DNA from 3 places in the Shewanella sp. LZH-2 genome. Region 2 is predicted to be linked to each of the others. Evidence: riboswitches for the same ligand, from Rfam matches in the RefSeq annotation. Region 2 holds a riboswitch; each other region holds the start of a gene.
The links. A riboswitch is a leader RNA that binds a small molecule or an ion and turns the genes downstream of it on or off. The one in region 2 is predicted to bind lysine.

Region 1 (8,366 bases), 760 kb from region 2:
CGACTAATGAACAAGGTTACGAAGCCAGTAGCGTGTTCCCCTATGTGAAAAACTATCAGTCGGGGCTATTGATGTACCACGGCATGGCCGACGATAACGTGTTGTTTGAAAACAGTACTCGCGTCTATAAGGCGTTGCAGGACGAAGGCAAGTTGTTTCAAATGATTGATTATCCAGGTTCTAAGCATTCGATGCGCGGTGAGAAAGTGCGTAATCACTTATACCGCTCGCTGGCGGATTTCCTCGATAGACAGCTTAAAAGCGGTAAATAACTCAGCGTTAGGTTGGCATTTATATCAGACTGGTATTTATGTCAGAGTGGCGTTTTTTAAAAGAGTGGGGCAACATCCCCACTCTTTTTTATTTTGTATGATTCTGAGTTAAGCCTATTTATTTAACAGTACGCTGCTTAGTTTAATCACAACACACTCAAAACTTATCTGGCGCTTAATATTCCAGTTCACTGAGTTGTAATTTGGATTTCCAGTTTGCTTTAGCTAAAACCTTTTTTGCAGAGATAAAAAAACCAGATCCTAGGATCTGGTTTTTTATGGCGTTCAAACGGTAAGTTGAAGATTAGTCTTCTAAGTTACCGCAGAAACGGTAGCCTTCACCGTGAATGGTAGCGATGATTTCTGGCGTATCTGGCAAGCTTTCGAAGTGCTTACGAATACGACGGATAGTCACGTCAACAGTACGGTCGTGTGGCTTTAACTCACGGCCAGTCATCTTCATCAGTAGATCGGCACGAGTTAAGATTTTGCCTGGGTTTTCAACAAAGTGCAGCATAGCGCGGAATTCGCTACGTGGCAGTTTGTAAGATTCACCCTGTGGGCTGACGAGAGAACGGCTGTTGATCTCTAGGCTCCAATCGTTAAAACGATAGTATTCTACAGAGCTCTTTTCTTCGACTTCATTGCCTGCGCTATTAACACGAGTCAGAAGGTTGCGAGCACGAATCGTCAATTCACGAGGGTTGAACGGCTTGGTAATATAATCGTCCGCGCCAATTTCAAGTCCAAGGATTTTGTCGACTTCGTTGTCACGGCCTGTTAAGAAGATCAGACCGATGTTGTTGATTTCACGTAATTCACGTGCCAACAACAGACCATTTTTACCTGGTAGGTTAATGTCCATAACCACGAGGTTAATTTTGTTTTCCTGCATAGCCTTATGCATTTCTGCGCCATCATTGGCCTCAGTTACCACATACCCTTCTGCCTCGAAAATACTTCTTAGCGTGTTACGGGTAACGGCTTCATCTTCAACGATCAGAATGTGCGGATTTTGCATATTAAGTACCTAAATTTTAACCAATATTCTAACCATAAGAATCACTTACATCGGATTCTTATATTCATAAAATGTTGATACTTCCACTTACTGCTCTGTGCTTCAAAGGGAAGATCTTCACGGCTACACGTCAGGATGTATATAAGTGAACGTTTAAAGTGTAATACGATAAAACGTAACCAGTATCAACTTCGATAAGCAATAGTTAAAAATAGTTCCTTAACTATTGTTTTTTTTAAAATGTTTAAATGATAAATCAAATGTAGAACACATTTTAAAAGATGTCTGGCCAGCATAAGGTGATTTCGCAGAGGAATCTAACAAACCCTTGTCAAGATTAAGCAAACTTAATGTTATCTGCTTAACTGGCCAATGACGACATTGTACTCGTTTTAGGCATTTGTTAACAAATGAAATGTTAACAAATTTCAGGCTGAGACGCTGATTTACCATGATATTTACTTTAGTCATTGATTAGTATAACTAATGTATTTTTAATTCTTGTGAGCCAGTTCACGCCTCTTTGGATTTTTTAGGCTCTCTGTTAAACTAGCGCGGGTTCATTTTTCGACTAGACTACCAATGGACAACATGACTCAAGATTTGTGGCAGCATTATCAAACGCCGTTGTTTTTGCTTACTCAAGCATTATCCTGTGATTTTTCCTTTGCTGTAATTACCGCCCATAATCCCGCTTCAACCCCCCTCACTCCCAGCCAAAACCGATTACTCGACCGCCAACTTCTACGTGAAATTGAATTATTAGGCAGTCCCTATCGTGCACTGATTGGGGCATCGCCAGATTTATCCCATATGGAGAAGAGCTGGGCCGTGTTTATTGATCGCAGCATGGCCTTGCAGTTGGGGAAAAAGTTTAATCAATACGCTATCTACATGGTGGAACAGGGCGAGGTGAGTTTAGTGCCTTGTACATTAGCCGGGCAAACAGAGGTGTGTTTAGGTCGATTTAACGACTATGTGCGTTTGGTTTATGAGCTACCGGACTTGGTCACCTAACCGCGATTGACGCTTTTAATCGCTCCTCTGGCTAAGCTTTGCTGATCTCACGGCAAGGCTAGTTTGTTTTTCTTCTTTGCTAGATCTGATTGATTTTTCCCTATTCTCGTTTGGCATAAGTCGCAAACGTTTTAAATTCCCATTGTTTTTAAATGCGTTTATTGAATTTGTATATAGTGTGTGAAATTAGCATTGACTTCATTAGGGGTTTATTGCTACTTTTTTCGTCCCTTTCCGGCGGAAAGGAACAGAAGAGGAGCGTTAACTAGGTAGTCAGTCAGAGGAGCACAAACTCCAGCGATGATTGATGAGGGAGATTAACGCCGAGGCATAGATATGGTTGCTGCATGTTTATGTCGGTCGCTTAGGCTGAATCCTAACGATTGTCACCTGTAATTGGTGGAGAGCTTCTGGTGACGATTGCTGTTTCCCTTCTATTGGGGTGCGTATCATTGAGCACCAGGCTCTTCGAACGAAGTTAGTTCGGAGCGTAATCATGTTAGTTAATCAATATCTTATCCTAGTTTGTGCCGTGTCTTCTGCTTCTGCGGAGGTGCGCTAATGTCTCTTGTTGTCGCAAAATTTGGTGGTACTTCAGTCGCCGATTACGGTGCAATGAATCGCTGCGCCGATATCGTACTGGGCAATCCCGATTGCCGTTTAGTGGTGGTTAGCGCCTCCAGTGGCGTGACGAACCTGTTGGTTGAACTGACCCAAGAGTCAATAAACGACGATGGTCGCTTACAACGATTAAAGCAAATTGCGCAGATTCAATACGCTATCTTAGATAAACTCGGTCGCCCTAACGATGTTGCTGCCGCATTAGATAAGCTGTTAAGCCGTATGGCGGTATTAAGCGAAGCGCTGGCGTCCCAGCGCAGTAAGGCCACCATGGATGAGTTATTGTCCCTTGGCGAGCAGTGTTCGTCGGCATTATTTGCGGCGGTATTGCGCGAAAAAGGCGCCAACTCAAGTGCCTTCGATGTGCGCCGTGTGTTGCGCACCGACAGCCATTTTGGCCGCGCCGAGCCACAGGTTGAGCAAATTGCTTTGCTATCGAGTGAGCATTTACTGCCGCTGTTATCTGAGCAAGTGATTGTGACTCAAGGTTTTATTGGCTCCGATGAAGCGGGGCAAACCACAACTCTCGGCCGTGGCGGTAGCGACTATTCTGCGGCACTGTTAGCCGAAGCGTTAAAAGCCTCAGCGGTTGAGATTTGGACCGATGTGGCCGGGATTTATACGACCGATCCGCGCCTCGCGCCAAATGCCCATCCGATTGCCGAAATCAGCTTTAACGAAGCCGCCGAAATGGCGACCTTTGGCGCTAAAGTATTACATCCTGCGACGATTCTTCCGGCCGTGCGCCAACAAATTCAAGTGTTTGTCGGTTCAAGCAAGGAGCCTGAAAAGGGTGGCACTTGGATCCGCCATCAGGTTGAAGATGCACCCGTGTTCCGCGCGGTGGCGCTGCGCCGCGACCAGACGCTACTCAATCTGCACAGCCTACAAATGCTGCATGCGCAGGGCTTCTTGGCGGAAACCTTTGCCACATTGGCAAGACACAAGATCAGTGTGGATTTGATTACCACCTCCGAAGTTAACGTATCGCTCACTCTAGATAAAACCGGATCCGATTCAAGCGGACAAGGTTTATTAAGTGAAGCGTTACTGCAAGAATTATCGCAACATTGCCGCGTGCGCGTGGAGGATGGTTTAGCATTGGTGGCGATTATCGGTAATCGCATCGCTACGACTGCGGGTATTTGTCGCCGCGTGTTTGAAGTGCTCGAACCCCATAATGTGCGCATGATCTGCCAAGGTGCCAGCCCGCATAACTTGTGTGTGTTAGTGGCCGAATCCGAAGCGGCACAAGTGGTTAAAGCGTTGCACGAAAATTTGTTTGAAGGCGTTTAGTATGTTGCCGACGACATCGTCTCTGCAAATTGGGGAGCTTGCCGCAGGGCAGGCTCTGACGCTGCCGATTTATCACTTCAAGCCAAGTGGTCACGTATCTGGCCCTAAAGTGTATATTCAGGCTAATGTCCATGGCGCTGAGGTGCAAGGCAATGCGGTGATTTATCAATTGATGAAACAGTTGGAAAATTGCCACATCTTAGGTGAGATTACCTTAGTGCCCTTGGCTAATCCGCTGGGGATTAATCAAAAAAGCGGTGAGTTTACATTGGGGCGTTTTGACCCTATCACTGGCGTAAACTGGAATCGTGAGTACTTAAATCACGCGATAGATTTACCCGCTTGGTACAGCGAGCATGCCGAGCTTAGCGATAGCGAACTTATTCAAGCATATCGCAGCACCTTGATTGAAGCTTGCCAGCAGCGGTTACGTAATGATTGGGGTGTGACCACGGGCCACAGATTGGCGGTTAGCTTACAGGCTATGGCCCATGCGGCGGATATAGTGCTCGATCTGCATACTGGGCCTAAATCCTGTAAACATTTGTATTGCCCTGAATATGATATTGCCGCGGCGCAGTTTTTCACGATTCCTTACACACTGGTGATCCCCAATAGTTTTGGTGGCGCAATGGATGAGGCGGCATTTTGTCCTTGGTGGCAATTGAGTGAAGTGGCAAAAGCGCAGGGGCGGGATCTCAATATCGCCGTTTCAGCTTTTACCTTGGAACTGGCGAGCCAAGAACGCATTTGCCTTGAGGATGCTTTAGTCGATGCTAAAGGCATTTTGGCCTATTTAAGCCATCGAGGGGTGATTGCCGAGCAAGTGGAACCCGTTAAGATGCCGCGTTTTGGCTGTTATCTTAAGGATTACAAAAAGTACCATGCGCCTATGGCGGGCTTGGTGGAATATGTGGCGCCCGTGGGAGAGCCGCTTGCAGCGGGTGAGACCTTAGTCAATCTGCTGCGACTCGACTTATATGGCAGTGCGCAGGAGCTGACGGCACTCAGTTTGCCGCAGGATTGTGTGCCTATACTCCATTTTGCTTCGGCGTCGGTGCATCAAGGCACAGAGCTCTATAAAGTCATGACCAATCTGTTTGAATTGCCATATTAACGGCAATCAGCAAAACAAAACGCCAATCTCGAGATTGGCGTTTTTTATTACAGTCTACAACCACTTAAAGCGATAGAAGAGCGCCATTTGCAGGGCAACCAGCGATATTAAAATACCGCAGAAGGTCGCAAAAGCCCATGCGTTATCCGCACCGGGAATACCGCCGATATTGACCCCAAGCAAACCGGTTAAAAAGCCCAGCGGTAAGAAAATTGCCGAGACTAAGGATAAGAAATACAAGCGCTTGTTTAGCTGCTCCGATTGCTGGCTGAGTAACTCTTCCTGGGTCACATTGGCCCTATCACGCAGTGCATCTAAGTCTTCAATTGTGCGAATAAGCTTATCCGTGGTTTCGCGCATCTTAAGTTTTTCGGGCTCATTAAACAGCACAAATTGATCGGACAGCATCTTAGTGAAGGCTTCTTTCTGTGGGCCTAAATAGCGGCGCAAGGCTACGGTTTGTCGGCGTAGTTCAGCAATATCAGTACGTAAATCTTTAACATTGCCAGAAACAACTTGTTCTTCTAATTCTGAAAGTTGCTCCTCTAGCGTATCGATAAAATCGACTTTACGTGTAGTCAGTTTTTCACAAATGGCGAGGAGAAAATCTCCTGTGGTGGTGGGGCCTGTGCCTTCCATGATCAGTTCAGCCACATCTTTAACCGATTGCAACTCGCGATCACAGGTGGAAATAATGCGCTGTCTATCGGCGTAAATTCGCACGGCGACCATATCTTCAGGTGCTGAGTTTGGATTTAAGTTAATACCGCGCAGTGCCAGTAATACGCCTTCCCCTGCCAATACGGTTCGAGGGCGAGTATCTTGGGCGAGCAGGGCATCGGTTTCGACTTTATTAAGACCGCTGTTTAACACCCAATGGCGAGCCTTTTTGTGGCGATAACGTAGGTGTACCCAAATCAACCCGTCCTTAGGGTCCCAATTTTCAAGTTGTTCTGGGCTTAAGGTTGAGCCAGCTCGTGCGCCGCTAAGCACTATGCTATAGATAAATCCTTCGTGCATGTCACATTCCATCTCATGCTAAATCATCGGATAAAGCTAACTGATTTTACAGTGGAAATGAAGCCTAGCGTCGTTTCCTCTCACAATAACCTCGGCGCTAGATGAGTAAATTGCTGGCCAAGCAACTTATGATGAAATAGATTAAAATTAGCCTTAGTTGTAATGTATTGAGAAGATAAAATGGAATATGAATTTCGGCGTAACAGTTTGACTGGCACGTATTTAGCCAGCTTTAGCATGGACCATGAGGTACTGGGCCAATGGTTTTCAGAAGAGTTGGGGCCTGAGTTAGCCAAAATTCAGCAAGTGCTCGATATTATCAAAGAAATTCAAACAGGTAAGCGAGTTTCTTGGCGTTTTATCGGCAAAGATATTACCTTAGATCTGGATGAGGAGCAGGCACGAATTTACGCTAATGCTTTAGGATTTGAGCAGGATTATGAACTCGAAGAGGCGATGTCCCTCTATGATGCTGAATCTGAGGCTTACTGTGGGCTAGAAGATTTAGAAGAAGCGCTACTTAGTTGGTATGAATTTGTGCAAAAAGGGCTATAACCGCTCGCTGTGAATATCAACAAATAATAAAGGCAATCTATTGATTGCCTTTATTATTTAATGGAGTAAGTCTATCACTTATCCAATATCAATTGTTCAAATATCTTACCGCCATTTCGGTTCTCGACTTGGCATTAGCTTTACGCAACAGGTTTTTGACATGCACTTTCACAGTGCCTTCACTGATGTGTAAATGCTCTGAAATCATACGATTACTTAATCCTTCCGCCAGTTGTTGCAGGATCTGTAGCTCCCTTGGGGTGAGGCTTGAAATCCATTCTTGTTCATCGGCGGCATTTTTGAGTTCATAGAGATATTCTTCAACTTCTTCGCTGATCACTCTGTGGCCTGACATGGCATTTTTGAGTTTATCGAGCAGCAAATCTGGCTCGGTATCTTTGAGTAAGTAACCGTCAGCTCCCGCACGTAATAGGCGAATAACATCTTGTTTTGCATCTGAAACGGTTAAGATCACGATTCGTGAGGTCACGCCTTCTTGGCGCATGGCATTGAGGGTATCGAGGCCAGTCATTCCCTTCATATTGAGATCGAGCAAGACGATGTCAGGTTCATCAGTTACTACGGCGCTTAAAGCATCTAAACCACTACCCACTTCACCGAAGAGGTTAAAGTCTGGATCTGAGGCGATCAATTGGCAGATACCTTTACGTAAGAGAGGGTGATCATCGACCACCAGAACAGAATAAGGTTTACCCATGTGTAGGCTCCTGTTGAGAAGGGAAGATTAAAGTGACTTTGGTGCCCTGTGATAAATTGGATGTGCTATGGGGTTCAAGGGGCGAGTCTGGATTTTCTGGCTCTAGCTGTCCAGTGATTCCTTTGCGACTAGTTTGCGGATCATTGCTGCTAAATACAACCGTGCCGCCTAATTTGCTGGCACGTTCATGCATGATGCCTATGCCGAAGTGCTGATCCCGTTCTTTAATATGGCCAATACCTACACCATCATCACTTACACTGATATTAACCATACCATGCTCATCTTTATAACAGCGAATATTGATATGGCTAGCACGGGCATGTTTGATAGCGTTGAGCGTTGCTTCTCGGGTGATCTGCAAAATATGGATATGTTGTTTCGCCTCTAGCCATTGAGGGGAAAGCTTATAATCGAGGTGGATCTTGATATCGGTTTTTGCTCTGAGCTGCTCAAGCATTGCTTCCATCGCATTCTTCAGATTGGGCTCCTTAATGGTTAATCTGAAGGTGGATAGTAACTCTCGGAGTTGTACATAGGCTGTACTAACCCCTTCGTTGATCTCTGTGAGTTGTCCCTCAATGGTAGGATTGCGGCAGCTAAGATCTAAATTTTTGCGCAGCAAGCTAATTTGGATTTTTAGGAAAGAAAGCACTTGCCCGAGTGAATCATGTAATTCCCTTGCGATAACACCACGTTCTTCCATTAGGGCTAACTGCTGTCTTTGTT
Region 2 (8,366 bases):
CCGTACCACCACGTTATAAGTCAACTTACTTTGCCCACGCCTTCCCAGGTGGTTACTCTGCAAGTTACTACGCGTATATGTGGAGTGAAATTTTAGCGGCTGACGCCTTTGCCTATGTGCAAACCCAAGGCGGCCTAAACCGTGAGATCGGCATGAAATACCGTAAGACCATTCGCGAAGTGGGCAACAGTATTGCGCCAATGGAAGCTTACAAGAACTTCCGCGGCCAAGAGCCTACCACTGAAGGTTTACTCAACCGCCGTGGGCTCAATCAGACTCAGTAATCTTAGATACTGAGTAGATAAAAATCAGCCAGCATAGTTGCTGGCTGATTTGTTTTATATTCTCAAGATAAGAGCGAAGTTAAATCACGGACTTATAAAGCCGTACTTTTGGATTTAATGTGCAGACCAAAAATCGTCAATACAAACAATATGCTACAAGTCACTAATCCCGCATTGACCGATTCAGTAAAGCCAAGCACTACGTAGCCGATCATGCTGATCAGCGCAACGATTACTGCGTAGGGAAGCTGCGTCACTACGTGGTCGATATGATGGCAACTGGCCCCCGTCGACGACAAAATAGTGGTATCAGAAATCGGTGAACAATGATCACCAAATACCGCCCCCGCTAATACCGAAGCCAGCATAGGTAACATCATGGCTGTGTGACTTCCCATTGCCATATCCGCAGCTATCGGCAGCATAATCCCGAACGTACCCCAACTGGTTCCAGTAGAGAATGCAGTCAGGCCCGCTAACACAAACATTAATGCAGGTAAGAAAGCAAAGGGAATATTCCCAGTGGCTAGGCTAGCCATAAACTTACCGGTTTCAAGCTGGCCGATCACACCTGCAATGGTCCAAGCAAATAACAAGATGTAAATCGCAGGCAACATAGAGCGAGCTCCCTGCACTACACCTTTTAATACCATTGATTTTTCAACGCCTTGCACTAAGTTAAGTACCAGCGCAACCGCTAAACCAATCAGGGCACCAAAGAACAGTGATGAACTCACATCGGTTTTCTCGAAAGCAGAAATAATATTAAATTCAATGCCTTCTTTAGCTAATACTTGGGCACCGCTATCGATCATAAAATACAGGGTCGCAAATACCAGTACTGTGATAGGTAGGAATAACCCGAGGATTTTACCTGTTTCAGCTTCGGGTAAATCAGCATTAGCACCTGGCGGTAAACCTTTAGTCTCATCGTATAAATTACCGCGCATGGCATTTAATTCATGTTCACGCATAGGGCCAACATCTAAGCCCATAAACGCCACACAAAGCAGTAATAATAAAGAGAAAATTGCGTAGAAATTCATAGGGATCATTTGAATAAATACACTCAAATGACCAGAGTCCGCAAAACCATGTGCTGTTAATATTCCGCCAATTAACGCAATAATATAAGCGCCCCAACTTGATACCGGTGAAATGACACAAACTGGTGCTGCGGTAGAATCTAATAAATAAGCTAATTTAGCGCGGGAAATATGGTAACGGTCGGTAACAGGCCTTGCGACAGACCCAACGACTAAACTATTGAAATAATCGTCAATAAAAACAACACAGCCTAAAAACATGGTCAGTAATTTCGCATCGCGCTTATTACGAATATGTAACCTTGCCCAATCAGCAAATGCCCGAGCACTACCACTCACAGTAATTAGAGCGGTGATCATCCCCAATACAATCAAGAAACCGAGAATGTATAAATTCCAAGAATTTACGCTATCTTCCGACCAAAAAAGTCCTTTTACACTGCTAAATAAAAACTCACCGCTGGCCACAGGAGAAAATTGATTGAGCAATAATACTCCAATCACAATTCCTAAACCGAGGGAAAGAAGCACTCGGCGAGTAAAAATCGCCAATACAATTGCAACCACAGGCGGGAGCAAAGAAAGCGCCGAATCGGCATAACTAACTACAGTCATTGATTATTTCTTCGTCAAAATACGAATGGAGGGCGACTGAACTGGTGGGAAAAGGCAATAGATACCCAAGATCACCTGTCCTATCAGTAGCGCTCCATAGTAACTATTCCTAATATCCGTATCTGGAAATACTATGGCAGTGTTGTACCTATTAGACACAACCCCAGCAGTTGATCGTGATAAATCAAACTACTTCGGCACCAAATCCTTTCGTGAACGATCAACGGAATCACCCTACTGATCACTACTGATATTTGGTGCGCCTCTACTTCTAAGAACGCCCATACATGGGCGTGAGGCTCATAAAAACATAAGCGGCTAAGCAGTTACCACCGCGAAGCCGCTTACTTTGACTTAGCTCACAAATAAAATCAACTTAAGCTTGCAATCAACTGCGGAACGGCTTCGAACAGGTCAGCTTCGAGGCCATAATCGGCAACTTGGAAGATAGGCGCTTCAGGGTCTTTGTTGATAGCCACAATCACCTTAGCGTCTTTCATTCCCGCTAAATGTTGGATCGCGCCTGAAATACCTACTGCAATATAGAGATTAGGTGCGACAATTTTACCGGTTTGACCGACTTGCAAGTCATTCGGAACAAAGCCTGCGTCAACCGCCGCACGCGAAGCACCTACTGCGGCACCAAGCTTATCAGCCAGTTGCTCTAACATGCCGAAGTTTTCACCGCTGCCCATGCCACGGCCACCAGATACGATAATGCCAGCATTTCCTAACTCTGGACGTGCTGAAACTGTCAGCGCTTGAGACACAAACTGAGCTTTGGCTTCAAACACTTTATCCAAGGTAGTCACAGCAGCATTATTACCCTGTGTAACCGCATCGAACGCACTGGCACGCACTGTCATCACTTTGATAGCGTCATGGCTTTGAACTGTCGCTAAGGCGTTACCCGCGTAAATCGGACGCACAAAAGTATCACTGCTTACCACAGCAATCACTTCAGAAATTTGCGCCACATCTAAAAGCGCTGCCACACGCGGTAACGTGTCTTTACCCGCACTCGATGCCGCTGCGAGAATATGGCTGTAGTTTGGTGCTAAGTCCACCAGCAATTTAGCCACGTTTTCGGCTAAATGCGCTTCATAAGCACTGTTATCGGCGACTAATATTTGCGCGACACCTTGTAGAGCTTGAGCAGCTTGCACCACTGCAACACATTGATGGCCCACCACCAATACATGTACATCACCGCCGATCGCACGAGCTGCGGTGACAACTTTAGCGGTATCCAGTTTCAGCGCCGCATTATCGTGTTCTGCTAATACTAAAATGGCCATTTAGATCACCTTCGCTTCATTCTTTAACTTTTCAACCAGCTCTGCTACCGACGCAACCATAATACCGGCCTTACGTTCAGCAGGCGGCGTTACCTTGATCACCGTTTGATGCGCTTTGAGCGTCACACCTAAATCAGCTACCGTCAGGACGTCTAATGGCTTACGTTTGGCTTTCATGATATTAGGTAATGAGGCATAACGTGGCTCATTCAAACGTAAATCCGCAGTCACCACAGCTGGCAATGGTAGATTTAAGGTTTGCATACCACCATCTATCTCACGAGCAACTTGAAGTGAATTACCTTCAACTTTAATTGCTGAAGCAAAAGTCGCTTGCGGCATATCCGTTAATGCAGCAAACATTTGGCCCGTTTGGTTATTATCACCATCAATGGATTGCTTACCAAACAGCACTAATTGCGCTTGTTCTTTTTCTTGTACGGCTTTAAGTAATTTGGCAATTGATACTGGTGCTAACTCTTCTTCAGTATCAATGTGAATCGCGCGATCAGCACCTAGTGCTAATGCGGTACGCAATTGTTCTTGAACGGCTTTATTGCCGATGCTCACGACCACTACTTCAGTAGCACTGCCCGCTTCTTTTAAACGAACCGCTTCTTCTACTGCAATTTCACAAAAAGGGTTCAACGCCATTTTGAGGTTTGCGGTATCAACGCTGGTGTTGTCAGCTTTTACCCTGACCTTCACATTGGCATCAACTACGCGCTTAACAGGCACCAATACTTTCATAGGGCTTCCTTCCTACACTTTCATGTACATGGACAAAACATTGGTGATCACCAATGCAGGATAGAGCCACTTTACGTCCTGTTAACGTTAACGTCAACCAAAGTCAAACGCTTGTTTGCATTTTTAAGACTGTCGTATTGGCCACATTTTTGAACACTTATTTGCCATATATAAAAAGTTCAAAAATTAAATAATATTTAATTTTTGTTTATTGCATAATTTTATTTGATTCGAGCAATATTAGTTTCTATCATTTAGCTGTTGTTCACCATTATCCTGTAATAAAAATAGAGTGGGACGAAAATAGATATGAGCGAATTTTTAGAGATATTAACTCACGGTCGTCGTTTTAAAGCTGCTGTAAAAGATCTTAGCGTTGAAGAACTGCGTGATTTAGCGGCTAAACTAGATAAAATTTTAGTTGAGCGTGAGTCAATGGAAGCAGAAGAACAGCAAGCTATTGCTGCTCGTAATGCAAAAATTGAAGAAATCCGTCAACAAATGGAAGCCGTTGGTTTATCAATCGACGATTTAGGTGGTGTTGCAGTTAAAGCCTCGAGCAAGAAACGCGCTCCTCGTCCAGCGAAATACCAAATTGAAGTTGATGGCGAAGTGATCCAGTGGACAGGTCAAGGCCGTATGCCAACAGTATTTAAGAACGAAGTCAATAAAGGCCGTTCTATGGATGATTTCTTAATCTAATCCAATACCGTAATGGTAATGACAATAGCCATTCGCTATTATCATTGAGTAACATAAAAAAGCTCGCGCCCTGCGAGCTTTTTTATGCCTATCCCACCCCGCCCATTGTCATTCAAGTAAATGCTTAAATTGCGTTACAATTCATCTTTAGTATTTACATCTACTTTAGGTTACTCTTTATTCACCCTCCGTCTAAGTGAATAAAAAATGCAGATAAACAATAAGATAATAATAAGCTGCGGCATAATAAGTAGTTTTGTATCTCAACCCATTTTTGCCGAGGCCAATCCCATCACTCCCGTCAATAAGTTAACTGCATTGACCAATGCAGAATTAATTCTTGCACCGGGGAAACGACTCTCAAATGCCACATTATTAGTTGAAAACAATCGGATCAAAGCCATTATTGACCAAGGTGATATCCCCGCGGCGGCATTAAAGGTCAATCTCAGTGGTTATACTATTTATCCCGGTTTTATCGATCCCTTTACCGATTATGCTATCGAGTTTGAATATCCAAAATTGGGGCTAACTCGTCCGGTATATGATATTAAACGTATCGGTGGCAATGCTGAGAATGGTGCAATTCACGCTGAAAAAGAATGGTTTAATTACGTTTACCCCAATAAGCAACGTGCTAAAGATTGGATCGTAAACGGTTTTACCAGTGTGCAAAGCAGTAAGCTTGATGGTATTTTCCGAGGCACGGGTGTCAGCCTATCATTAGCCGATAAAAATGCTAACGAGGTGATTTATCGGGCGCGCAGCCAACCTTTTATGGCCTTTGATAAAGGCACCTCCGAGCAAGATTATCCCAATTCCTTAATGGGCAGTATTGCGCTTATCAGGCAAACCTTTGCCGATGCTAACTGGTATAACCAAAATAAGCACAAATCGGTTAATAGTTCAGCTACACCTCAAATTGAATTTAATATTGCCTTCGAACGTTTAGATAACTTAGCCGAGAAACCAATCGTATTTGAAACAAAAAATCTGAACGATTTATTGCGTGCAGCTAACCTACTCAAAGAACATAAGCAGCCCGCCAACTTACTCGCAAGTGGCCAAGAATATGCTCGGATCAACGAATTAAAGGCTTTGAATTATCCTTTAATTCTTCCTCTTAATTACCCACAAGCACCCGATGTGGGTACCGATGATGCCGATCGCGAAGTCTCCCTTGCAGAACTCAGACAATGGGAGCGCGCGCCCACAAACCCTGCCGCAGTAGCAAATGCAGGTATCCCCTTTGCGTTTACCCAATTTGGCATTAAGACCGAGGCGTTTTGGCCACGCCTTCGTCAAGCGATTGCGCAAGGACTCAGCGAAGATAAAGCCCTTGCGGCCCTCACCACTCAAGCTGCTGAAATGGCAGGAACCGCTGACTTGACCGGTAAACTTGCCGCGGGCTATATGGCGGACTTTGTCATTACTAAGGGCAATATTTTTAAAGACGGACAAATTTACAGTGTCTGGCTACAGGGACAAGAACAAGCAATCCGCTCACGTTCACAAGCCAAGATGTTGGGTGACTATCAGCTGACGTTGAATAATTTAACTTTAGATTTGAGCCTTGAAGAAGCAGACAAAGCAGGTAAAACCACTTTGCAAGGAAATCTGAGCAGTGGCGAGAAGAGTATTCCACTCACCAACCTCAAGCTTGAAAACGATGGCCGCGTCAGCTTTAACGCCAATTTAACTGATGCGGGCATTCATGGGATCAGCCGTTTTACCCTCTGGTTTGCCAAAGACGGCATTCAAGGCCGGATGGTAGACGCCCAAAGTCGTAGCATCAATGTTGCTGGTATTGCCCTTACACCTCCGCCAAAGACGGAGCAAGTAAACACGCCTAAAGCCGATGCAACGCAAACCTTAGTCAGTCAACTTACCTACCCTAACGTCGCCTATGGTTTAAGTGAGGCGCCCAAAGCCGAGAAACTCCATATTAAAAATGCCACCCTGTGGACCTCAGATAAACAAGGTATCTTGGAACATGCGGATCTGCTAATGGCCAATGGCAAGATTGAAAAAATCGGCCAGCAACTCAACACGCCTTCTGGATATCAAGTCCTCGATGCAACGGGCAAGCACTTAACAGCGGGGATTGTCGATGAGCATTCCCATATTGCCATCAACGGCGGCACCAACGAAGGCACAGACGCAGTCACCTCTGAAGTGCGGATTGGCGATGTGATTAATCCTGAAGATGTCTCCATCTATCGCGCACTCGCGGGTGGCGTGACCAGCGCACAATTACTCCATGGCAGCGCTAATCCTATTGGTGGCCAATCCCAGTTAATCAAAATGAAGTGGGGAGAAAGCGCAGAACAGCTAAAGTTTGCCAATGCCCCTACCAGTATCAAATTCGCCCTTGGCGAAAACGTTAAACAGAGTAACTGGGGCGAAAAGTTTGTGCAGCGCTTCCCGCAGACGCGCATGGGGGTAAAAGCCTTATTTGAAGAAACCTTCGATGCAGCACTCGCCTATGAGAATGCGCTGAAGGATTATGATGATTTACGCAGCAGTGAGAAGAAGAAAACCCTCGCACCGCGCCCAAGTTATCGCTTGCAGGCGGTGGCCGAAGTGCTTAAGCAACAGCGCGATGTGCATATTCACTCTTATGTACAGTCGGAAATCTTAATGTTCCTGCGCTTAGCCGAAGCCTACCACTTTAAAGTGCAAACCTTTACCCATGTGCTTGAAGGTTACAAGGTTGCCAGTGAACTGGCTGCCCATGGTGCGGGCGCCTCGACCTTTGCCGATTGGTGGGCCTATAAGTTCGAAGTCTATGATGCGATCCCTCAAAACGCGTGCCTAATGCAAAAACAAGGTGTGCTGACGAGTATCAATTCCGATGACTACGAAATGCAGCGCAGACTCAACCAAGAAGCGGCTAAGTCAATGATGTACTGCGGTATGTCAAAGGAAGATGCCTGGAATATGGTGACCATCAACCCAGCGAAACAGCTCAGAGTCGATGAGTATGTCGGCTCACTCACCCCAGGCAAAATGGCCGATATCGTGCTATGGAACGCCGAGCCGCTATCGATTTATGCCAAAGTGACCCAGGCTTGGGTTGAAGGCAAACGCTACTTCGATCGCGACCAAGACCAGCTTGCCCAGCAGCAAGTGGTGGCTGAGCGTGCCGCTCTTATCCAAAAAATTCTCAGTAGTGATGATAACGCTAAGGCGGGTGAAAAAGTTACACCGCTTAACGAGCCACAATGGCACTGCGATACCCATTATCAGGCTTGGGGCCAACATCATCAGGGAGCAAAATAATGAAGCACTTACCCACGACCTTGCTGCTGTCGACACTTGCCATCACCTTGTCCGTGCAGGCACATAATCTCATCCCTGCGCCAAAACAAACTCACGGTGTGTTGATTAAAAACGCCACTGTGCATACGGTCAGCCAAGGGGTTTTAACCAATACCGATGTCTTGATTGAAAACGGTAAAATCAGCGCGCTAGGGCCACAGCTTAGCGCCAATGAGGCTGATGGCCAGATGCAGATCATCGATGCTACGGGTAAGCATTTATATCCAGGCCTTGTTGCACTGGATACCAGTCTTGGCTTAGTGGAAATCGAGATGGTTCGCCCGACCGTAGATAACGCTGAAGTCGGTGACTTTAACCCGCAAATTAGTGCAGCAACGGCTTACAACCCG
Region 3 (8,366 bases), 2.1 Mb from region 2:
GTGCTATAACCGACGCGAGGCTCAAGCGCCACAGGCAAGGTTGGGGCTTGTTTAAACAAGTTATTAAGATTTTGCCAGCGCTCAAATAACTCCTTGATATCTTTTTGATCCATCTTGGCAATGGGGTTTAATAGACGGACTTCACCATTGTTAAATTCCACATTAAAGCCATCTTTAACCAACTGAGCGATTTCATTGGATTTGGCTTTTGGGTCGATATTACTCACTGGGATCGGCATGCCATAATCGCTAATTTGCAGCAGATTAGGTTGGATAAAAAAGCGGGCATTATGGGTTAGTGGTGTGGTTAAGCTGGCCGCCTTACCTTCTGTATCTTGTAACTGGTAATCCAGCAGCAATCGTGCCTGCAACACTTTACGGGTTTCGAAACCATCGTTGAGGTGTGAAGTAGAAATAATCTGATACTCGCGCGAAGCGGGAATGCTTGCTGACTTATCAGAAACCTGATTATCGCAAGCCGTTAACCCAAGCGTGAGCGTGACAGTGGTACAAAGTACCCTGCATATCCCTATAGCCATTTGAACTCCATTGGTAACTTATGTTATTGAAATGTAATGATATTAATATGTTGTTTGGCGACATTATACACAAAAATGCCCCTAGGGAATAAAAAGCTCACGCCAATTTGGGCGCATGATCAACCATAAATTGGCTATTGATGAGTGGAGAATTATTAAATGGGCGGCATAAAGCTAATTGCCCTGACAAGCTCTCATCCTTTACTCTTGGTAAGGCCGCTAGATAACTCACAAGCTAGGGAATATAAACCAGTGGTTAGCTTGTTTAATGGAGAAAGAACGATGAGCCCAGATCATAAGCCAGAACTAACCACACCACCTTTCCCTGTCATTCCTCAGGAAGCCTTTGACTGGTATGACGAATATGCCCACGGCATTATCGACCGCCGTGAGTTTATGGCTCGCCTTGCGGGCCTAGTGGCACTGGGTTTTACCATGACCACGCTGACGGGCGCACTAATGCCTAATTACGCCTTAGCCGAGCAAGTCTCCTTTAACGATCCCAGCATTCAAGCCAGTTATGTGAAATTTCCATCCCCCGATGGCTATGGTGAAGGTCGCGGTTATTTAGTCTTGCCAAACGCGTTGCTGATCCCAGGCCAAAAGGCGGGCGATCCTAAGACCTTAGATCTCAGTAAAAAAGCCCCCGTGGTATTAGTGGTGCACGAGAACCGAGGCTTAAATCCCTATATCGAAGATGTGGCCCGCCGCTTAGCGGCCAAGGGTTATATCGCCTTTGCCCCCGATGCGCTTTACAGCCTTGGTGGATATCCGGGTAATGATGATGCGGGCCGCGCCATGCAAGCGAGCCTTGATAGAGCCAAAATCGAGCAGGACTTTATCGCCGCGGCGCGTTTTTTAAGGGCGCACCCGCAGAGTAATGGCAAACTCGGTGCCGTCGGTTTCTGCTTTGGTGGTTATATCGTCAATATGCTCGCCGCCACCATTCCCGATGAGCTTGCGGCAGGCGTGCCTTTTTATGGCACACCCGCAGCAACTGAGCTGCGTAGCCGCGTGAAAGGCCCGTTGATGTTGCAATTTGCCGCATTAGATCAACGGATTAACGATACATGGGCCGAGTATGAAGCCCAGCTAAAGGCTAATAAAGCCGATTATGTCGCTTATCTTTACCCGAATGTGAATCATGGTTTCCATAATGACTCCACCGCCCGTTATGATGAGCCAACGGCTGAGCTCGCATGGACAAGAACCTTAGATTTTTTTGGTAAACATTTACTCGTATAAGTCCATTTGGCGCTATTGCAACGCTTGAAAGCTTGATGTTTCTTGTGTTACCAACTTGTAGGTGATTCATTGTTTTATACGCGAGTGGGATCAAAATACTTGCTATCAGTTCCCATCTCGCTAGAATGCCCGCTCGAATACCTTTAAGTAGAGGCGCGCTGCCTATGACTACTTGTGCGGAGGGTGATGCCGCAGATGTACAAGGAAAGGAGTCAGCGCCGAAGTAGCCAGGTCATCAAACCGAGCTGCTGGTTTTGCATCAAATAGGTGCAAGACTGCCATAGTCATCCACTATGGAGCGCTACCTGAAGGGGCTGAGGAGTAATACCTCCCTATAGGTTTTGTTTCTTTATCCTCTCGGTAGATCTCCACCCGTTTTTTGGTGAAAAGAGATCATGGACATTAGTCATTTTGCTGACTCAGGTTGGTCAGTACTTCCCCCTTTGTTAGCCGTCGCCTTGGCGATCATCACACGTCGCGTACTGTTATCCCTTGGCGTAGGGATTGTGGCCGGCAGTTTGTTACTCAATCAGTTTTCTCCCCTTGATTCATTGCACTATATGTTCAATACCGTGCTGAAGATTTTTTGGGTCGATGGCGCACTTAATCGCGACAATATCAATATGTTGCTGTTTATGTTGTTGCTTGGCGGACTCATTAGTCTGATGACGGTTTCTGGCGCCACCCGCGCCTTTGCCGAGTGGGCGGCTAAGCGCGCTAAGACCCGTCGCGGCGCAAAAGGCTTAACTGGTGTGATGGTGTTTGCGTTTTTTATTGACGACTTTTTTCATAGTTTGTCGGTTGGCGCCATTTGCCGTCCGGTGACTGATCGCTTTCAAATCTCCCGCGCCAAACTGGCTTATCTTTTAGATTCTACCGCTGCGCCCGTGTGCGTATTGATGCCCATCTCCTCTTGGGGCGCTTATATTATCGCGCTTATCGGTGGCATTATGGCCGCCCACGGCATTAGCGATCAAAGCCCTATCTCAGCCTTTGTTGAGATGATCCCGATGAATCTGTATGCAGTGTTTACCCTGTTGATGGTGCTGGTGGTGATTATCTTTCAAATGGATATCGGCCCGATGCGTAAACATGAAGCATGGGCGCTGGAGGGAAAGCTTTGGGATCCGTCTAAGCCTCGTCCAATCGGCTTAGATATGGAAAGCCCTGAAGAAAGTAACGGTGGCATGATCGATATGGTATTGCCGATCCTAACCCTCACCGGCGCGACCGTGTATTTTATGATCTCCTCTGGTGCGGCAGTGTTGGATGAAAAAGGGCTGCCATTTAGCGTACTTGGCTCTTTTGAAAACACCAATGTGGGCTCCTCGCTAGTGTATGGCGCACTGTGCAGCTTGGCGGTGTCAATTGTGCTTGCGCTGCGGTTAAAATTGGGCGCTAAAAACTGGCTTAAAGCCGCCCCGCAAGGCGTGATGGCCATGTTACCCGCCATTAATATTTTGCTGTTTGCCTGGGCGATTGGTGCGGTTGTTCGCGATGTTGAGACAGGCAAATATCTGGCCTCCCTCGCCAACGGTAACTTGCCAATGGAAGTGTTGCCTGCGGTGGTGTTTGTGTTGTCCTGCGCCATGGCATTTGCCACCGGAACCAGTTGGGGCACCTTTGGTATTATGTTGCCACTGGCTGGCGACATGGCCGCTGCCAGTGATATCGCGTTAATGCTGCCAATGCTTGCCGCAGTGCTTGCGGGTTCAGTGTTTGGCGATCATAGCTCGCCGATTTCCAGCACCAGTATTTTGTCGGCCACGGGGGCAGGTTGCCACCATATTGACCATGTGATGACCCAGCTACCCTATGCGTTAGCCATCGCCTTTGGCGCCACCTTAGGCTATTTGGCCATGGGGATTATGCATTCAACCTTAGCTGGATTCGCCGTAAGCGCCCTGTGGTTTGTGCTTTTCACTGCTTATCATCTGCGTAAAACGAAAAATCAGCCTTTGTTAGCTACGGCATAAGGCACTTTTACACGCTATCAACTAGGGGCCACGGGCCCCTTGCTTTTTTGTGGGCTTACTCAAGCCCATAGCCATCTAAGTTAATTTATGTTAGTCATCACTTAACTATCTAATTTGTAATGTGAAAGTGGTAGACATATGTTAAACAGAACGTTATCTTACGTTTTTAACAAGGATGAAACTTAATCGTGACCTCGATTCAGTTCACTTGCATCAGGAAGATGTATCTTTATTTCGCGAGAACACCTCCTGAACAATATGCGATAAGACTCTAGGTGCTAGATGCTAGATGCTAGGTGCTAGGTGCTAGGTGCTAGGTGCTAGGTGCTAGGTGCTAGGTGCTAGGTGCTAGGTGCTAGGTGCTAGGTGCTAGGTGCTAGGTGCTAGGTGCTAGATTTTATAAAAGCATTACAGCAGTGCAATCCCTTGGCTAATGGGTGTTGGCCAAGTGCGGTAGCCATGGAAAGATTTTTGTCGGTTCACAAAGTAGTGAACTGGTTATTTAGCGGCCTTTCGGCCGAGGTGAATCAAGGTCGTGGGTCTTCAACCCACACCCGACCAAGAGGGGATCAACAGCAATTCCCTCTTGGATCTCCCTTGCCGCCCCTAACGGAGTTGAAAGCCCCTTGTGCTCAGTGGCAAATTTGCTATCGCTTCCGAAGGATGCGTCCCTGCACCTGCGAAAGCTAGCTCGCCATCCATGGCGAGACTCACGCAATTTGCCTATTCGCCCTGCGGCAACTCCGAGGGGATGGTGTATTCCTTTGGCTCAGGTGTTATTAGTCGATTGTTAAGGCATAAAGTGTCAGTCCGATCTTTTGCCGCAATGCCAGCTAGGTCATTTACAGTTTATTGGGCTGATAAGACAGCAGGGATTGGTGATGATTAACAACCAAAGTCAGCCGGTACGAATGTCAGGATAACGACTCCTTCGAGACGTAGCGTAATAACCGATAGCGAAAAGCAGCCAGCCTTATGGGGTTAAGCCGATGAGGGGATAGGGTGTGAGTGTCAGCCTGAATCTGGGGCCAAAATGCTGTCAACCAAGGTCAACAATCAGTCGCAAGTGAGCGCAAAGCATGAGAAAGCTAAAACGATATCAAGTGATTACCAACCAGACTGTATAAAAAACCGCTACCGCAAAAAAACAAATTCCTATAGCATCATTCATACCCATTTACACGGATGTGGCAGCGGCCAAGTCCAACAAGCGATTTATGGCCTGCAAACAGCGCAGCGCATAAATACTAAGACGTTAACTGGCATGTTAAGGAGGACACAGATTGAACACAAATAAAGCCTTCGAGATGATTGATGCCTTAGCCAAGGAATGCAGATGGCGCTCGCGCAACTTGGTACATGGCAAAAATTATCAAGCAGGTAGCAAAACGACAATCTCTGCATATTCTTCTAATACCGATAAACCCGGTGCTATCGAGGTGGCATTCGATCCAAAAAATATTTCAGCGCTTACTGGGCGGAGTCAGGCTGATGCCGCTAATTTGATTGCAAAGTTACAGAATGAGGTAGCGGAATTCGCCACTCCTAAAACTCAATACCGATTGCCCCGAGTGTCGGTTCAAAGCATAGAACAGTTGAAGGCTGTTTTAGATGCGCTTGGGGAATTTTTAGGCGTTCGGGAAAGCGCGCAGAACATGGACGACAAAAATTCGGGTGGCGATGATCGAAATGAGATCGATCCAGACAGCCGCACCTTAGCCGAGATTCTACGGAGGCGTGGTCAAGCCGAATTCCGCACAAGATTGCTGGATGCCTACAACAGTCGCTGTGCGTTGACCGGGTGTAACGCAGTTGCAGCCTTGGAGGCTGCTCATATAGTCCCGCATTCCGAGCATCAATCGTACGAACCAAAGCATGGATTGTTGCTCAGGGCTGATATCCATACACTTTTCGATCTCTACTTGTTGTCAGTTGATCCAGCAACAGGAAAGGTGGTTTTAGCATCCGAGCTTGTGGAAGCATATGGAGATCTGGAGGGAAAAGAAGCCGTTCTACCTTTAAAAACGGAAGCGATGCCAGACCCACAATTCCTAATGACGCACTATAAAAGGTGGCGTCGCAAAAATGTCAGCTAACAAGGCAAATCAACGCGGACGTAATACTCGCTGGCGCTCGCATTGCTCCGGTTATTTGCGGCGTTATGCATTTTGGAGAATGCCGTAATGATTGAAAAATTGTTATGCGATATGAGCAGACATCAATCTGTGCGACTAAAGAATCTTACATGCCCTTATTGTGGTGTTGAAATAAAATCTAGCCACCCATTACAAATCGCGTTATTTAGGCTCCTCTACTAGACTCAGTAAAAGTGTTTATGTGGAGGAGTTGCTATGCCGAGGCCTAGAAGAACTCAGATTAGTGTTGAAGACACGCCCTTCTATCACTGTTGTAGTCGCGTTGTTCGGCGTGCATTTTTATGCGGCGATGATACTTATTCAGGTAAAAACTATGACCATCGCCGCGCTTGGGTTGAATCGCTACTGTTTGAACTTGAAGCAGTTTTTTCTATTGATATAGCGGCCTTTGCGGTAATGTCGAATCATTTGCATGTGGTGTTACGGGTGGATATCGACCGTGCTAATCGTTGGACTGATCGCGAAGTGCTTGAGCAGTGGCATAAGCTATTTAAAGGTGATGAATTAACGCAAAAATTCGCTAAAGGTGAGTTGGTTGAACCTCACCAAGTCCTCAGGCTAAAACATGCAATAGCAATTTACCGTAGCCGTTTATGTGATATCAGTTGGTTCATGCGTTGCTTAAACGAACCAATAGCAAGACAAGCAAATCAAGAAGATAACTGTAGTGGTCGTTTCTGGGAAGGTCGCTTTAAGTCACAGGCTCTACTTGATGAAGCTGCGGTTTTAGCCTGTATGACCTATGTTGATTTGAATCCCATCAGAGCCAAAATAGCTAACACGCCAGAACAATCAGACCATACCAGCATTCAGCTACGCATTCGGGCTGCATTGAAAGGTGAACAGCCTAACAATTTACTGCCTTTCATTGGTAATGAACGCGATAACCAACCTAATGGAATCGCGTTTACGCTCAAGGATTATCTTGAGTTAGTTGAGGATACAGGGCGGATCATCCGCAACGATAAGCGTGGTGCAATAAGTGGAAATAGCAACAAGTTACTGACCAGATTAAATATATCCCAAGACAATTGGCTTAAACTGACCACCGAGTTTGGCAAGCTATTTCATGGCCCAGTCGGTACGTTGCAAGAACTGACCGATTACTGCGAGCATTTAGAGATGCGACGACGGCACTTTGCTAAATGCTGTCGTTACCTTAACACAGGCTGATTTCAAGCCTGTTTCATTGCTCGTTCCTTCAAAAGCTCCAACACCTCCAACGAGGCAATGGGTTGGGCTTGTTTTACTAAAAATATCGTTTTTTCAGCCAAATAGGTCAATTTAGTCAGTCATCATCCTTTGTAACCCTACTTCGCTACCCTTTTAACGGCTAAGTGACTTTTCGTCACTTGAATACCCTCATAAAGTACATTATGTTCTTGTTTTATTTTGGGTGGCCTGATGTATCGCTGGTGGCCTGATGTATCGCTGCCTGATTTATTTGTAGTGGAAGAGAACTAAAAAAGTAAATTTAGAATCAGCAAATTGGTATGAAAATTTAGAGATATTGTCATTTTTACCTAATTAACTGCCGATAGACTAATAATATAAAAATCTAACAATAATTTGCATGGAGTATGGCGATAAATGAAATTGAAACAGGCTTTGCTAATTGGTTTAGCACTTTTTATATCAAAATCTGCTTATTCAAACCCTTCAGAATGTTGGGTTGAAGATCCTGATGTTCAAGGAACTTATGAGGGAGATTGTGTAGCTGGTAAAGCTAATGGTTTTGGAGTTTCAACAGGAAAGGATACCTATAAAGGTGAATTTAAAGATGGGTATTTACATGGAAAAGGTACCTACACATGGCAAAGTGGTAGGGTATATGAAGGGGATTGGGTCGATGGGAAGCGGACAGGGAAAGGCAAATGGCAAGAATGTGGTCCAGCCTCTGGTTGTGACTACTATGAGGGAGAATGGCTGAATAGTAAGTTTAATGGATTTGGTACGTTTTCTTACCGTTGTAACTGTAAGTTTATTGGTTGCCAACGTTGTACAGATCACGGATTGTTTGAAGATGGAAAATTAATTGAATCAGCACCATCAGATGTGACGTCTATAAAAGAGTTCAAAGCTTGGAAAATGAAAGAGAGTAAAAAAATTAATGCTTATGAAGATAAGGTTCGCTCTTTTAGATCTAACTTATCTGTAGGTGATGATTCTTCAGTTGGTATTATTATAGAAGTAAAAGAAAATATAGTAAAAGTACAGACAAATGATAGCCAATGCACACAGCGAAATAATAATGGAGATTGCTTAAATTGGATTACTACACCTGTAGAAAAATGGTTTAAGAAAAATGATATTTATCCTAGAGATTAAATCCTCATTGCTTTAAGGTTTAATTGGAAATCGATTGCTAAATTTCTAAAATTGGTAGTAAACATTACTCGGCATACTTTGCATGGCTAGCGAGCAACACAAAAGCAGCAGAAGTTCTCCAT

Region 1: it holds a riboswitch for lysine, as region 2 does, so the genes downstream of both, lysC (lysine-sensitive aspartokinase 3) here and JM642_RS06975 (Na+/H+ antiporter NhaC family protein) in region 2, are expected to answer to the same signal.
Region 3: it holds a riboswitch for lysine, as region 2 does, so the genes downstream of both, JM642_RS16090 (Na+/H+ antiporter NhaC family protein) here and JM642_RS06975 (Na+/H+ antiporter NhaC family protein) in region 2, are expected to answer to the same signal.

Annotation. Positions count from the first base shown of each region.
Region 1 is NZ_CP069350.1:776,694-785,059, forward strand. Features, by position in the region: gene JM642_RS03550 (S9 family peptidase) at 1-272, shown strand, start outside; gene arcA (two-component system response regulator ArcA) at 577-1,293, opposite strand; gene JM642_RS03560 (DUF3293 domain-containing protein) at 1,876-2,310, shown strand; lysine riboswitch at 2,554-2,728, shown strand; gene lysC (lysine-sensitive aspartokinase 3) at 2,872-4,227, shown strand; gene JM642_RS03570 (succinylglutamate desuccinylase/aspartoacylase family protein) at 4,229-5,344, shown strand; gene JM642_RS03575 (zinc transporter ZntB) at 5,399-6,364, opposite strand; gene JM642_RS03580 (YacL family protein) at 6,545-6,919, shown strand; gene JM642_RS03585 (response regulator) at 7,008-7,637, opposite strand; gene narQ (nitrate/nitrite two-component system sensor histidine kinase NarQ) at 7,630-8,366, opposite strand, start outside.
Region 2 is NZ_CP069350.1:1,533,237-1,541,602, reverse strand. Features, by position in the region: gene JM642_RS06980 (M3 family metallopeptidase) at 1-284, shown strand, start outside; gene JM642_RS06975 (Na+/H+ antiporter NhaC family protein) at 377-1,945, opposite strand; lysine riboswitch at 2,025-2,221, opposite strand; gene JM642_RS06970 (FAD-binding protein) at 2,317-3,243, opposite strand; gene JM642_RS06965 (electron transfer flavoprotein subunit beta/FixA family protein) at 3,244-3,993, opposite strand; gene JM642_RS06960 (H-NS family nucleoid-associated regulatory protein) at 4,303-4,695, shown strand; gene JM642_RS06955 (amidohydrolase family protein) at 4,903-7,977, shown strand; gene JM642_RS06950 (amidohydrolase family protein) at 7,977-8,366, shown strand, end outside.
Region 3 is NZ_CP069350.1:3,641,957-3,650,322, reverse strand. Features, by position in the region: gene JM642_RS16100 (hypothetical protein) at 1-539, opposite strand, end outside; gene JM642_RS16095 (dienelactone hydrolase family protein) at 822-1,784, shown strand; lysine riboswitch at 1,925-2,096, shown strand; gene JM642_RS16090 (Na+/H+ antiporter NhaC family protein) at 2,180-3,760, shown strand; gene JM642_RS16085 (HNH endonuclease signature motif containing protein) at 5,044-5,856, shown strand; gene JM642_RS16080 (transposase) at 6,112-7,089, shown strand; gene JM642_RS16075 (hypothetical protein) at 7,507-8,244, shown strand.